One region of the Bradyrhizobium sp. G127 genome, then DNA from elsewhere that is predicted to be linked to it. Evidence: predicted binding sites of a transcription regulator. Region 1 holds the regulator's gene; each other region holds the start of a gene.

Region 1 (4,534 bases):
GTCGCCCATGGTGTGCTGGCGCGGCCGATGTTCTCCGTTGCCATGAAGGGGTTTGTCGAAACCCATGACGAGCGCGAACGCACCGACCGCTTCGTGTTGCGCGTGGAGGAGATGGAATCTCCGCGCAGTGAGGTGAAACTCGAGCGCGTGCGGCTCTCGGTCAAAAAGGGCACCGCACCGGCGGTCGGCAGTTTCGTAGAACTGAAAGCGCGATTGCAGCCGCCGCTGTCGCCGCTGCGGCCGGGCAGCTACGACTTTGGCCGCGATATGTACTTTCAGGGCATCGGCGCATCGGGCTTCGCGATGGGCACGATCAGGATGATCGAAGCGCCGCGCCCCGGAGGCGCGTATCTGCGTTATGCTGCGACGATGCAGAACATGCGCGACGCGATCGACGCGCGCATCCGCAGCGTGCTGAGCGGCGATTCGCGCGCCATCGCCACCGCGCTTTTGACCGGCCGCCGCGACGCGATTTCCGCGCCGGTCAACGACGCCATGTTCATCTCTGGATTGGGCCATGTGCTGTCGATCTCCGGCTATCACATGGCCGTGGTGGCGGGCGTGGTGTTCTTCGCGGTGCGGGCGTTGCTCGCGCTGTTTCCCGCGCTGACCGTGACGTTCCCGATCAAGAAGTGGTCGGCGGCAGCGGCCTTCCTCGCAGCCGCATTCTATCTGCTGCTGTCAGGGGCGGAGGTTGCGACCCAGCGCTCGTTTTTCATGACGGCGGTGGTGCTGATCGCGGTGATGGTGGATCGCCGTGCCATCACGTTCCGCACCCTCGCGGTGGCGGCGATGATCGTTCTTATCATCGCGCCGGAGGCGCTGGTGCATCCGAGTTTCCAGATGTCGTTCGCCGCCACGCTCGGGCTTGTGGCGCTGGTGCAACTCGGCATGCCGAACCTGTTCGCGTCGCCGGACAATTCTCAGGTGGCGCGCGCGGCATTGTGGGGCGGGCGGGAAATTACCATGCTGGCGCTGGCGTCGCTGGTCGCTGGCCTTGCGACCATGCCTTACGCGGCGTTTCATTTTCATCGCGTGACGCCTTACGGCGTGGTGGCCAATCTCGCCGCGATGCCGGTGGTGTCGGTGCTGGTGATGCCCGCAGGTTTGCTGGGGCTGCTGGCCATGCCGTTCGGCTTCGATGGCGTGTTCTGGCGGCTGATGGATCTCGGCATCGGCTGGATGGTTGCGGTGTCGCAATGGGTCGCGGCGTTGCCGGGCGCGATCGGGCGGCTGGCGGCATTCGGCGCCGGTCCGCTGGCGGCGATGAGCATGGGCATCATTGTCTTGGGCCTGTTGCGTACGCCGCTGCGCTGGGCCGGAGCAGGGCTCGTTGCGCTGGCAGCGCTGTGGGCGCTCACCACGCCGCAGCCGGACATTCTGGTGGCGGGCGACGGACAAACCGTCGGCGTGCGCGCCAAGGACGGCAGGCTGCGGCTGATGCGCACGGCGAAAGATACGTTTCTGTCGCGGGAATGGCTTGCGGCCGATGCCGATGCACGCAACGCCGCCGATCCGTCGCTGACGGAAGGCGTGTCATGCGACGGTTCAGGTTGCGTGGTGCAGGCCGCTGACGGCGCGATCATTGCGTTGACGCTGAAACCGGAGGCTTTCTCGGACGATTGCACACGCGCCGCTATGATCGTGACGTTGCGGCAGCCGCCAACCGATTGCGCCGCTCTGGTGTTGGATCAGGAAATGCTGAAGCGACGAGGACCGCTCGCCCTGCGCAAGATGGCTGAGGGCTACGCAATCACGGCGATCCGGCCCCGCGGCGTCGATCGTCCGTGGTCACCAGCCATTGCAGAGGACGACGCGGCTGTGCCTGTCGCTCGGCCCGGCCGTCCCGCGCAGTCGGTCGATGCGACGCCTGCGGAAAGCGACCTGCAGCCGGACGATTGATCCAGCGATCCGTCTCAGTACTTGCGGACGAGTCCGACCAGCTTGCCCTGAATCCGTACGCGGTTGGGCGGCAGGATGCGGACTTCATAGGCCGAGTTAGCGGGCTCGAGCGCGATGGATGCGCCGCGCCGCCGGAAGCGCTTCAGGGTGGCTTCTTCCTCATCGATCAGCGCCACCACGATGTCGCCGGTGTCAGCGCTCTCGTTGCGTTGAATCAGCACGGTGTCGCCGTCGAGGATGCCGGCCTCCATCATCGAGTCGCCGCGCACTTCGAGCGCGTAATGCTCGCCGGAGCCGAGCATGTCGGGCGGCACGCTGATGTTGTGGCTGCGGGTTTGCAGCGCCTCGATCGGTGTACCCGCCGCGATCCGCCCCATCATCGGCACCGAGACCGGAAAGCTCGCATCCTCGTCAGGACCGGCAGACGGATTGGAGCGGACCTTGCCGAGATTGCCTTCGATGACGCTCGGGGTGAAGCCGCGGCGTGCACCGCCGGGATTGACGCCCAGTTCAGGGAGCTTGATGACTTCGATGGCGCGGGCGCGGTTGGCCAGCCTGCGGATGAAGCCGCGCTCCTCGAGCGCAGTAATCAGCCGGTGAATACCGGACTTGGAGCGCAGATCCAGCGCATCCTTCATCTCGTCGAACGAGGGCGGAACGCCAGCTTCCTTCAGCCGCTCGTTGATGAAGCGAAGAAGCTCGTACTGTTTGCGTGTCAGCATCTGAAAAGGTCCCTGGTCCCGCGACTCTTGAAGTTTCGAGCTGCCGGTATCGCGCCTCTCTGGGCCCATTTTGAAGGGTGATCAGGAGTTGCGAGTCAGTCGAAACAAAGCATGAACGAACACTATCTGTTCCATATGTGTTCCGCAACCCCTTAATTTCAGGTCAACGGCGCGCGACGGAATGCAGATGGTTCAGCGCGGCAGCCGCAGGATCGTGCAGGGGGAGCCGGCTGGGGCGGCGGGCGCGAAAGGGGGCCGGACAATCAGCACGTTGGCCGCCGCCAGATTGGCCACCAGGGAGCTGTCCTGCGCGCCCACCGAGGATGCCACCGGCAGGCCGTCCGGGCCGGGTGCGGCTCGCGCGCGCAGATAATCCTGACGTTTGTCGTTGGCCGGCAGGTCGTGTCCGAGCACGGCACGCTCGGCCACGTGATCGATCTGCGTGCGTCCCGACAGCGCGCGGATCAGCGGCACCAGAAACACGAAGGCGCAGATGTAGGACGACACCGGATTGCCGGGCAGGCCGAGCACCCGCATCGACTTCAGCCGTCCGTGCATCATCGGCTTGCCGGGGCGCAGCGCGATCTTCCAGAATGCGATGTCGACGCCTTCGGCCCTCAGCGCCTCCTGAACATAATCGTGATCGCCCACCGACGCGCCGCCGGTGGTGACGAGCACATCGACGCCGAGATCGCGCGCGCGTCGGATGCTGCTGGACGTCGCCTCAAGCGTGTCGCGCGCGACGCCGAGATCGATCGGCTCCGCGCCCTCGCTGCGGACCAGCGCGGTCAGCGCGAAGACATTGCTGGAAATGATCTGGCCGGGGCCGGGCGTTGCGCCCGGCGCCACCAGTTCGTCGCCGGTGGCCAGGATCGCTACACGCGGGCGGCGGTGCACCGGGAGCCGCGGATGGTTCATTCCGGCCGCCAGCGCGACGGAGCGGTCGGACAGCAGGGTGCCGCGTGGCAGAAGCATGTCGCCCTCGCGGAAGTCGATGCCCGCCGCGCGGACATTCCTGCCTGCCGCGATGGCTGCGTTGACGATCACGAAGTCGCCGTCGCGGGTGGCGTCTTCCTGAATGACAACGGTATCCGCACCGTCGGGCATGACACCGCCGGTGAAGATGCGCGCCGCCTGTCCGGCGTGAACCGTCTCGTTGAAAGGCCGGCCCGCAGCGACTTCGCCGATCACCTTCAATCGTGCGCCGGGCACCGCATCTGCTGCGTGCACCGCATAACCGTCCATCGCCGACATGGCGGCGGGCGGCTGCGTGCGGAGCGCGGCGATGTCGCGCGACAGTGTGCGGTGGAAGGCGTCGGTGAGCGCGGCCGTCTCTTCGGGCAGTGCCTTGACGTCCTTGAGAATGGCGGCATAGGCCTCGGCGACCGGCATCAGCGCCATGGTGAAATCCTCAGTAGTCCGCCAGATAGTGACCGGACTTTCCGCCCTTCTTCTCGACCAGACGGACGCCTTCGATGTGAATGCCGCGCTCGACGGCTTTCACCATGTCGTAGATGGTGAGACATGCCACCGACACCGCGGTCAGCGCCTCCATCTCGACGCCGGTCGGCCCCTTGACCTTCACGGTTGCGCGGACGCGGCAGCCGGGCAGCTTGGTGTCCGGCGTGATGTCGAGCGTGACTTTCGACAGTGCCAGCGGATGACACAGCGGAATGAGGTCGGAGGTGCGCTTGGCCGCCATGATGCCGGCGACACGCGCAGTGCCGAGCACGTCGCCCTTGGCGGCATTGCCCTTGACGATGAGATCGAGAGTCTTGCGGGTCATGACGACATGGCCCTCGGCTACTGCCACCCGCTCGGTATCCGGCTTGGCGGAAACGTCCACCATGCGCGCCTCGCCCTTGGCGTCGATATGGGTGAGGGCGGCACCAGTCTTCTTTGATTTTTCC
Region 2 (4,534 bases), on a different contig from region 1:
CCACGCGGTAGATCCACTCGCCGGCGTAATCGTACATGCCTGAACTGGTCATCACGGACAGCACGCTCGCGACCGTATGCGGCGCGATCACATGGTCGCCGGTCACCGGGTTGACACCCCTGTTCGCAAGCGTCGCCGCCATGATCGCAAGATCGCGCGCGGTCACCAGCACCGCGCATTGCTTGAAATAAGTATCCAGAACGGCATCCACGTCGCTCTGCACGACGGCGTAGTTATGCAGGAGCCAGGCGATGGCGCGATTGCGATTGCCGGTGGCGCGTTCGGAGAGATAGACCTGTTCGTCGACGTCAAGATCGCGGCCCGCGAAGCGGCCCAGCGTCTGCCGGATGCGCTCGTAGGCGTTAGCGCCCTCGACCTGATAGATCAGGCCGGAGCAGGCGATCGCGCCCGCGTTCACCATCGGATTGAACGGCTTGTTGTCCGGCGTGAGCCGGATCGAGTTGAAGGCTTCGCCGCTCGGCTCGACGCCAATGGCCGCTTCGACGCGCTCCGGTCCGAGCAGGTCAAGTGCGAGTGCGAACACGAAGGCTTTCGAGACCGACTGGATCGTGAAGGGCACATTGCTGTCGCCGATCTCGTAGACGTGGCCGTCGATGGTGGCCACGCTGATGCCGAAATGCGAAGGGTTCGCACGCGTCAATTCGGGAATATAGTCGGCAAGCGCACCCGAGTTGTCCGCGCTGAACTCGTCATGACAGCTTTGGAGAAATCGTTGCAGCGGCGGCTGCGTGCCATAGCCTCTCTGTCTTGCGCGGCTGTCGATTATGGTTGAGCGGGCTGAGATGGCGTCCACGGGTGCATCCTTGTTTGCCGAAATTCAAGCAATCCCTGTGCCATCGATGGAACTTGCATCGCCTCTTGCCGGACGCGGCGCACGCTCGACGCCCATGTTTTTGCCATCCCTGCGCGCACGCACGAGGATGGTGCCGTTGTCAAAATACGCCGATATCGTCCTTGATCCCACACGCCACGGTAGCGCCGGCCGGAGTGAAGCGATGTCCGGAGCCGGTCTCAGGCCGCGCGCCGCAGGTCTTCAGCCAGCGCGCGATAGGACAGTGCTTCGGCGAGATGCAACCGTCCGATGGTGTCCGCGCCGTCGAGGTCGGCGAGGGTTCGCGCCACCCGCAGCACGCGGTGATAGCCACGCGCTGACAGCCGCATGGTTTCAGCAGCGTCGCGCAACAGCTTCTGACCCTGCGCGTCGGGACGCGCGATGTCTTCCAGCACGGAAGCAGGTGCTTCCGCATTGGTGCGGATGTGCGGCAGGCCCGCGGAGGCGTAGCGCGCGAGCTGGATCGCGCGCGCGGCCGCCACCCGCGCGGCGACTTCGGCGGAGCCTTCGGCTGGCGCCGGCAGGATCAGGTCGGATGCTGCGACGGCCGGCACTTCGATCCGCAGATCGATGCGGTCCATCAACGGGCCGGAAATTCGTCCCTGATAGTCGGCGGTGCAGCGGTCGATCCGGCCGCGCTTGCAGGAATAGCCGGGTTCGTAAGCGCTGCCGCAGCGGCATGGATTCATCGCCGCCACCAGCATGAAGCGCGCCGGATAGGTCACGCGATGATTGGCGCGCGAGACAGCGACCTCGCCATTCTCCAGCGGCTGGCGCAGTGAATCCAGCACCCGCGCGTCGAACTCGGGCAACTCGTCGAGAAACAGAACGCCGTTATGGGCCAGCGAAATTTCACCGGGTTTCGCGCGCATGCCGCCGCCGGTCAGCGCGGCCATGCTGGCTGAATGATGCGGCGCGCGGAACGGGCGCTGTGCGGTGAGCGCGCCGCCTTCGATCTCGCCGGCAACGGACGCTATCATGGAAATCTCGAGCAATTCGGACGGTGACAGTGGCGGCAGGATCGAGGGCAACCTTGCGGCGAGCATGGATTTGCCTGCACCCGGCGAACCGATCATCAGCAAATGATGCCCACCGGCCGCGGCGATTTCGAGCGCGCGCTTGGCGCTTTCCTGGCCCTTGATATCGCGCAGATCGAGTGATGCGATCTGGCGCTCGGTGATTTTCGGTTCGGGCCGGGACAGAACCTGGGTGCCCTTGAAGTGATTGGCGATCTGAATCAGCGAGGATGCTGCGACGATCTGGATCTCCGGGCTGGCCCATGCCGCTTCCGCGCCGCAGGCTGCGGGACAGATCAGTCCCTCGTCGCGCGCGTTGGCGCCAATCGCAGCAGGAAGCACGCCCGCAACCGGTGCGGTCGAGCCGTCGAGACCGAGCTCACCCAATACTGTGAAGCCGGACAGCGCGTCGGGCGGGATCGCGCCGATGGCGGCCATCAACCCGAGGGCGATGGGGAGATCGTAATGGCTGCCTTCCTTGGGCAGATCGGCTGGCGCCAGATTGACGGTGATTCGCCGGGCGGGAAGTGCAAGGCCCGATGCGATCAGTGCCGAGCGCACCCGCTCCCGCGCTTCGGACACCGCCTTGTCGGGAAGGCCGACGATGGTGAAGGCAGGCAGTCCCGGCGCGACCTGCACCTGCACGTCCACCGCGCGAGCCTCGATACCTTCAAACGCCACTGTGGAAACGTGCTGAACCATTGCTCTCTCGCCCCCACATGAAACCTAGCAGGTACGGTCGCCAGCGCAAGAACATTAAGGGAACATCGTTGGGGCGACGCAGTCTCCATCGCAGCGGAAGGCGACCGGAGGAACATCGGTATCTAAAGAATAGAATCAATAATTATCAAAGTAATTGAAAGTATTGAATTGCTTATATTGAAATTTTTGCCATAATTTATTTGATATTTTATCCTTAACCAAGTATTAATACATTCGTTTACTTAGGCTGGGTTCCATTTACCTTGTTTTCGTCGCCACGGAATCAAGGAAGAAGAAAATGCGCCGTCACGCTCGCCCAGTTCTCGGGCCCGCTTTGGTTCTGTTGCTGGCAATGGTCGCATGGCCCGAGCGTGGCCCTTCAACAGTTGCCTCGGACGCTGATGTGAACGGCCCCCGGATCGTGCAAGCCGAGCGAACGCGCAGTCCGCTCCGGCTTGTTCCCGGAGAGATGGTGGTCTGTTCGCGATCCACGCCCGCTGCGGAGCCGCTCGATCCCCCCACCACGTCTGCGTTGAAGAGTACGAACAAGTTTCGTGCGGGTGAGCATTTCCGGGAAAACGTCGCGCCGGGAGCTGCCGTCCGGATCGCGTGGCTCGGCGCGACATTCATGCACCGCTTCGCGATCAAAATTGAAGACGCCGCCGGCGAAACACCGATTCAATTTCACACATTGCTCAGGCCGTCGCGCAATCAATCCATCATCGACGAACTCGAAGACAGGCACGAGACCGCACTCGGCGATGTGTGGTGTCTCCTGAGGCGGCAGCCGAGTGGCGAAGCCGGAATCCTTCTTACCAACGCCGCCCCGAATATCTTCTATGTCCGCGATGGCTTCGGCAAACTCGGCGCTGTCGATGCGGTGTGGGGAGGCGCCGGGTGGGAGATCGGAGCAAGCCCGGTGGACGGTGATCGCCCGTGGCCGTCCGGCGCGCGTGTGCTGTCAAGATAGCGCTTGCGTCTGCCCTTGAGTGAAGAGCATTACGCGGCGGCTGTAGTCGCTGCCGCCGCGCAAATCCTTGCAGGCCTAGAGCTGCATGACCATCGGTTCGGCGATGTAGCGGAAGCCGTCGCCGGCTTTCACCACATGGCCATAGCCCGGCCATGCGAAGTGATAGGACATCACCGCCGTCTTGTTGGCCGCAAGCATGTCGAGCAACTTCACCCGCGTCGCGGCCGCCATTTTCGGATCGGAATCGTAGGCGAACTCCATCCGCGGACGTTCCAGCAACAGCACCTGATGATGTGTGAGATCGCCGAGGAAGGCGAACGACTTTCCTTCAGACTGGATATTGAAGATGTGGTGGCCGAAGGTATGGCCCGGTGCCGAGATCGCCGTGATCCCGGGCAGGAATTCCTGACCGTTCTTGAAAAACACAATGCGGTCGCGCACGGGCAACAGGTTCTTTCGGGCGTGGACGATGAAATCCTTCAGTGGTCCATCCATTTTCTTTTCATCGGTCCAGAAATCGAGATCCTCCTGGCTGATGTAGACTTGCGCGTTCGGAAAAAGTGGCTTGCCGTCCGCGCGGACGATGCCGCCGATATGATCGATATGGGCGTGCGAACATACGATGGCGTCGACGTCCTCAGGCTTGAGACCGGCTTCAGCGATGCTCTTCTGCAGGCGGCCGGTGGTTGGTCCGAACAGTTTTGACGTGCCCATGCCGGTGTCGAACAGGACCACGCGATCGCCGAAGTTCACGATCGGCGCATTCTGTTCGAGAATGACGTTGCTGGCGCTGAGGAAATTGTCCGTCAGCATCTTCTGCACGTCTTCCTTGGGGACACCTACGAATGTGCCGGACGGATCGCCGAGTGGAAGCGGACCGTCGGACACCACAGTGACTTCAGCGCCGCCGAGCGTGAAGCGATGAAAGTACGGAGCCTGGGTTCCAAGCTTCGGCGCGCGCGCCAGCGCGCCACCACTCATCATCGTTGCGCC
Region 3 (4,534 bases), on a different contig from region 1:
TTTGTAAAGCCTGCAACCAAGCCAGACCGGTGTTCATAAACACGACGAATGAGATCGCTTGTAACACCGACATATAATATGCCGTTCGGCGCGCTTGCCAGTATGTAAACCTAGCCTCCAGCCATATGCGAATGATAAAGGACGTGGATGGCCGGGACAAGCCCGGCCATGACGGGAGTAACCGTTGCAGTGTGAGATCCAACGAACTTTGGGGTCTCAATACTCCACCCTCACCAGATACAGCCCGCCCGGCGGCGCGACGGGACCGCAGGCGGTGCGGTCGCGGGCTTCCAGCGCGCGGCGCATGCCGTCTGCATTCCAGCGGCCGTGACCGACCCACACCAGCGAGCCGACCATCGAGCGGACCTGGCTGTGCAAAAACGACCGCGCCGAGGTGGCGATATTCACATCGTCGCCGTCGCGCACGACGTCCAGCGTATCCAGCGTTTTCTCCGGCGACTTCGCCTGACACTCGGTATCGCGAAATGTCGTGAAGTCGTGTTTGCCGATCAGCACCTGCGCTGCTTCGTTCATAGCCGTTACATCGAGCGGGCGCGCGACGCGCCAGGCGTGGCCGACGTTGAGCGCCAGATTGGCGCGGCGGTTGGCGATCCGGTAAATGTAGTGCCGTTTGGTCGCGGAAAAGCGCGCATCGAAGGTCTCCGGCACGATCTCCGCCGACAGCACACCGATGGGATGCGGCCGCAAGTGCGCATTTAGCGCGTCTCGCACGCGATCCGCCTTGTAGTCTTTCGTAAGATTGATATGGGCCACCTGCCCCAGCGCATGCACCCCGGCATCGGTCCGGCCGGCGCCATTGACGCGCACAGCGTCGCCCGTCATCGCCTTCACCGCGGCCTCCAGCGCACCCTGCACCGACGGTCCGTTGTCCTGATATTGCCAGCCGCAGAACGGCGCGCCGTCATATTCGATGATGAGCTTGTAGCGCGGCATCAACTCACCCGCAGCGGCGGCTTGAGCGGTGTCCCGTTCAGGAAAGCATCGGCCTTCATCGGCGGCTTACCGGCGCGCTGCAATTCGAGAATGCGGATCGCGCCGCCGCCGCAGGCCATCGACAATCTGTCGTCCAGCACATCGCCGGGCGCGCCCGAACCTTTCGTCGGTTCACAGCGCAGAACCTTGATCCGCACCGGTTCGCCATCGAGGACGATCTCAAACCACGCGCCGGGAAACGGCGACAAGCCGTGGATATGCCGCAGCACCTCTCGCGCCGGCTTGCTCCAGTCGATGCGCGCTTCGGCCTTGTCGATTTTGGCGGCGTAGGTGACGCCCTGCTCGCCCTGCTTCGTCAGTTGCAGACCGCCGCGCGACAGTCCACCCATCGCCCGCACCATCAAATCCGCACCGAGCGGAGCCAGGGCGTCGTGCAGGTCTTGGGCTGTCATCGTATCGGTAATCGGCAGGCGTTCGGCCATCGCGACATCGCCGGTGTCGAGGCCGGCATCCATCCTCATCACCATGACACCGCTCTCGGCATCGCCTGCCATGATGGCGCGCTGGATCGGCGCCGCGCCACGCCAGCGCGGCAGCAACGACGCATGAAGATTGAAACAGCCGAGCGGCACCGCTTCGAGAATGTTCTGCGGCAGGATCATGCCGTAAGCGACGACCACGGCGGCGTCGGCATTGTGCGATCGAAACTCCGCTTCGGCTTCCGGCGTCCTGAGTGTCTTCGGCGTCAGCACCGGGATGCCGAGTTGCCGCGCCGCCTGCTCCACCGGCGTCGGCTGCAATTTCATCCCGCGCCCGGCCGGCTTCGGCGCGCGCGTATACACCGCCGCGATCTCGTGGCCATGGTCCGCGAGCGCGAGCAGCGTCGGCACCGCAAACTCCGGCGTGCCCATGAAGATCAGACGAAGCGGCATGTCGAAATCGCTTTCGGCGACGGAATTTATTTCGCCGCGAGCCGGGCGGCCTTGGTGAACTTCTTCATCACGCGGTCGCGCTTGAGCTTGGACAGGTAATCGACGAACAGCACGCCGTTAAGATGATCGATCTCGTGCTGGATGCAGGTGGCGTAAAGCCCCTCGGCATCCTCCTCGTGGACCTTGCCGTGAATGTCGGTGAAGCGCACGCGCACCTGCGCCGGGCGCTCGACTTCCTCGTAATATTCCGGGATCGACAGGCAGCCTTCCTCGTAGACCGACAACTCTTCTGAGACCGACAGAATCTCCGGATTGACGAAGATGCGCGGATTGGTCTCGCCTTCCTTCTTCGACAGATCCATCGTGATCAGCCGCACCGGTTGCGCAACCTGGATCGCGGCGAGGCCGATGCCCGGCGCCTTGTACATGGTCTCGAGCATGTCATCGGCCAGCGCACGGATGTCCGCCGTGATCTTCTCGATGGGTTTGGAGATCAGCCGGAGCTGCGTGTCCGGCAGAATGATGATGTCGCGAATGGCCATGCTGCGCGATGTAATGGGAGCGCCCGCTGCGGTCAAACCTCTTGTCACGCCAATCGCTTGGGCAGCCTCGCGGGGCCGTTAACCTGCGATTAACCATAGAAATCAATGATTTGTTAACCCTAAATGTTCCCCCTTCGTTCGCGTTTGGCCGCGAATCGGGTTACAAGGGCGGCATGAATGAGATTCTTTTCATCGTCGGCGATGTGCCGGTTCGCGTGGGCCTCGCCCTGATCTGTTTCGGCGCGCTGGCGCTGCTGCTGCTATTGACCATCGCCATCGTCATCGCGCGCTCCGGCCGCAAGGGCGCCGAGGCTGCGATGGCGCAGGCGTTGCGCGCGGACGAACTCGAGGAACGTCTGAGCGAAGTGCTGCGCATCCAGAACGAAGCGGCAGGCCGGGTCCACGAAATGGGGCAAGCGCTTGTCGGTCGGCAGGCGGAGATGTCGCGCGCCGTCAATGAGCGGCTGGATTCCGTCAGTCAAAAAGTCGGGCAATCGATGGAGCATACCACCCGTAGCACGGTGGCCAGCCTGAGCGCGCTGCACGAACGTCTCGGCATCATCGACAACGCCCACAAGAATCTCACCGATCTCACCTCACAGGTCACCACCCTGCGCGACGTGCTCGCTAACAAGCAGTCGCGCGGCGCGTTCGGGCAGGCGCGGATGGAAGCCATCGTGCAGGACGGCATGCCGAAGGGCTCCTACGCGTTCCAGCACACGCTCTCCACCGGCAAACGGCCGGACTGCGTGGTGTTCCTTCCTGACCAGCGGCCGCTGTGCATCGACGCAAAGTTTCCGCTGGAGGCGGTGACCGCGCTGCGCGACGCGCGCAGCGACGAGGAGAAGAAATACGCCACCCAGCGGTTGCGGCAGGACGTGATGAAGCACGTCACCGACATCGCCGACAAATACCTGATCCCCGGCGAGACGCAGGACACCGCGCTGATGTTCGTACCGTCGGAGTCGGTCTACGCGGAAATCCACGACGGTTTCGACGACGTGATCCAGAAGGCCTACCGCGCCCGCGTGGTGCTGGTGTCGCCGTCGCTGCTGATGCTGGCCATCCAGGTGATGCAGCAGATTTTGAAAGACGCGCGGATGCGCGACGCCGCCGACCAGATCCGCACCGAGGTCATCAGCATGTCGGACGATCTCGCACGGCTGCGCGAGCGCGTGCTGAAGCTGCAAAAGGACTTTGGCAACGTCAACGAGGACGTGCGGCAGATTCTGATTTCCGCCGACAAGATCGAGAAGCGCGCCGGCCGCATCGAGGAATTGGATTTCAGCACCGCCAGCGAGCCGGCCGAGACACCGCGTCCCGTCGCGCCAAACGGCAGTGACCTGTTTCCGACACATCCCCTCCGCAAGCTGCAGGCGGGGGAGTAATTTCCGGAGCGCTCCTTCCGCCTCGCTCCGTGCTTTTTCACTCTCCCCGTTTACGGGGAGAGGGAGAAGTCGCTCGAATCTGCTAACACCCCTCCATGACAGCACCCGAAATCGTCAAACCGTCCGAAGCCCCTCCCCGCGCCACATGGCGCGAGGCGATGGCGGTCTATCTTCAGCCGCGGGTGCTGATCGTGCTGTTCCTCGGCTTCTCCTCCGGGTTGCCGCTCGCATTGTCCGGCTCGACGCTCTTGGTGTGGATGCGCGAGTCCGGCGTCGACCTCGGCACCATCGGCCTGTTCGCGCTGGTCGGCACCCCCTACACCCTGAAGTTTCTCTGGGCGCCGCTTATCGATGCGCTGCATGTGCCGCTGCTGTCGAAACTCCTTGGCCGTCGTCGCGGCTGGCTGGTGTTCGCGCAACTGCTGCTGATCGGGGCGATCCTGCTGCTGGCGCTGACCGATCCGGCCAAGTCACCGTTCTATGTGGCGCTCGGCGCGTTGCTGGTGGCGACTGCCTCGGCGACGCAGGACACCGTGGTCGATGCCTTCCGCGTCGAGAGCCTGCCGGAAAGCGAACAGGCCGCTGGCATGGCATCCTATGTCGCCGCCTATCGCATCGGCATGCTGATCTCGACAGCGGGCGCGCTGTTTCTGGTCAGCGCCTTCGAGGCGACCGGCCTTGCAAAATCATCCGCCTGGATGTGGGGCTATGCCGCCAT

The links. The regulator LexA, encoded in region 1, represses DNA repair genes until DNA is damaged. The targets are predictions, from matches to a motif close to TGTTCNNNNTGTGTTCNG.
Region 2: LVY71_RS00635 (YifB family Mg chelatase-like AAA ATPase) is a predicted target of LexA. The motif match lies at 2,619-2,636, and genes of this name have one in related genera.
Region 3: LVY71_RS03340 (DNA recombination protein RmuC) is a predicted target of LexA. The motif match lies at 2,553-2,570, and genes of this name have one in related genera.

Annotation. Positions count from the first base shown of each region.
Region 1 covers NZ_JAKFGN010000002.1:312,038-316,571, reverse strand. The annotation lists gene LVY71_RS13430 (ComEC/Rec2 family competence protein) at 1-1,902, shown strand, start outside; gene lexA (transcriptional repressor LexA) at 1,917-2,624, opposite strand; gene LVY71_RS13420 (molybdopterin molybdotransferase MoeA) at 2,817-4,025, opposite strand; gene moaC (cyclic pyranopterin monophosphate synthase MoaC) at 4,036-4,473, opposite strand.
Region 2 covers NZ_JAKFGN010000001.1:122,681-127,214, reverse strand. The annotation lists gene glsA (glutaminase A) at 1-814, opposite strand, end outside; gene LVY71_RS00635 (YifB family Mg chelatase-like AAA ATPase) at 1,033-2,571, opposite strand; gene LVY71_RS00630 (hypothetical protein) at 2,975-3,541, shown strand; gene LVY71_RS00625 (MBL fold metallo-hydrolase) at 3,617-4,534, opposite strand, start outside.
Region 3 covers NZ_JAKFGN010000001.1:701,253-705,786, reverse strand. The annotation lists gene LVY71_RS03360 (GIY-YIG nuclease family protein) at 1-104, opposite strand, end outside; gene truA (tRNA pseudouridine(38-40) synthase TruA) at 217-954, opposite strand; gene fmt (methionyl-tRNA formyltransferase) at 954-1,886, opposite strand; gene def (peptide deformylase) at 1,913-2,428, opposite strand; gene LVY71_RS03340 (DNA recombination protein RmuC) at 2,602-3,816, shown strand; gene LVY71_RS03335 (AmpG family muropeptide MFS transporter) at 3,912-4,534, shown strand, end outside.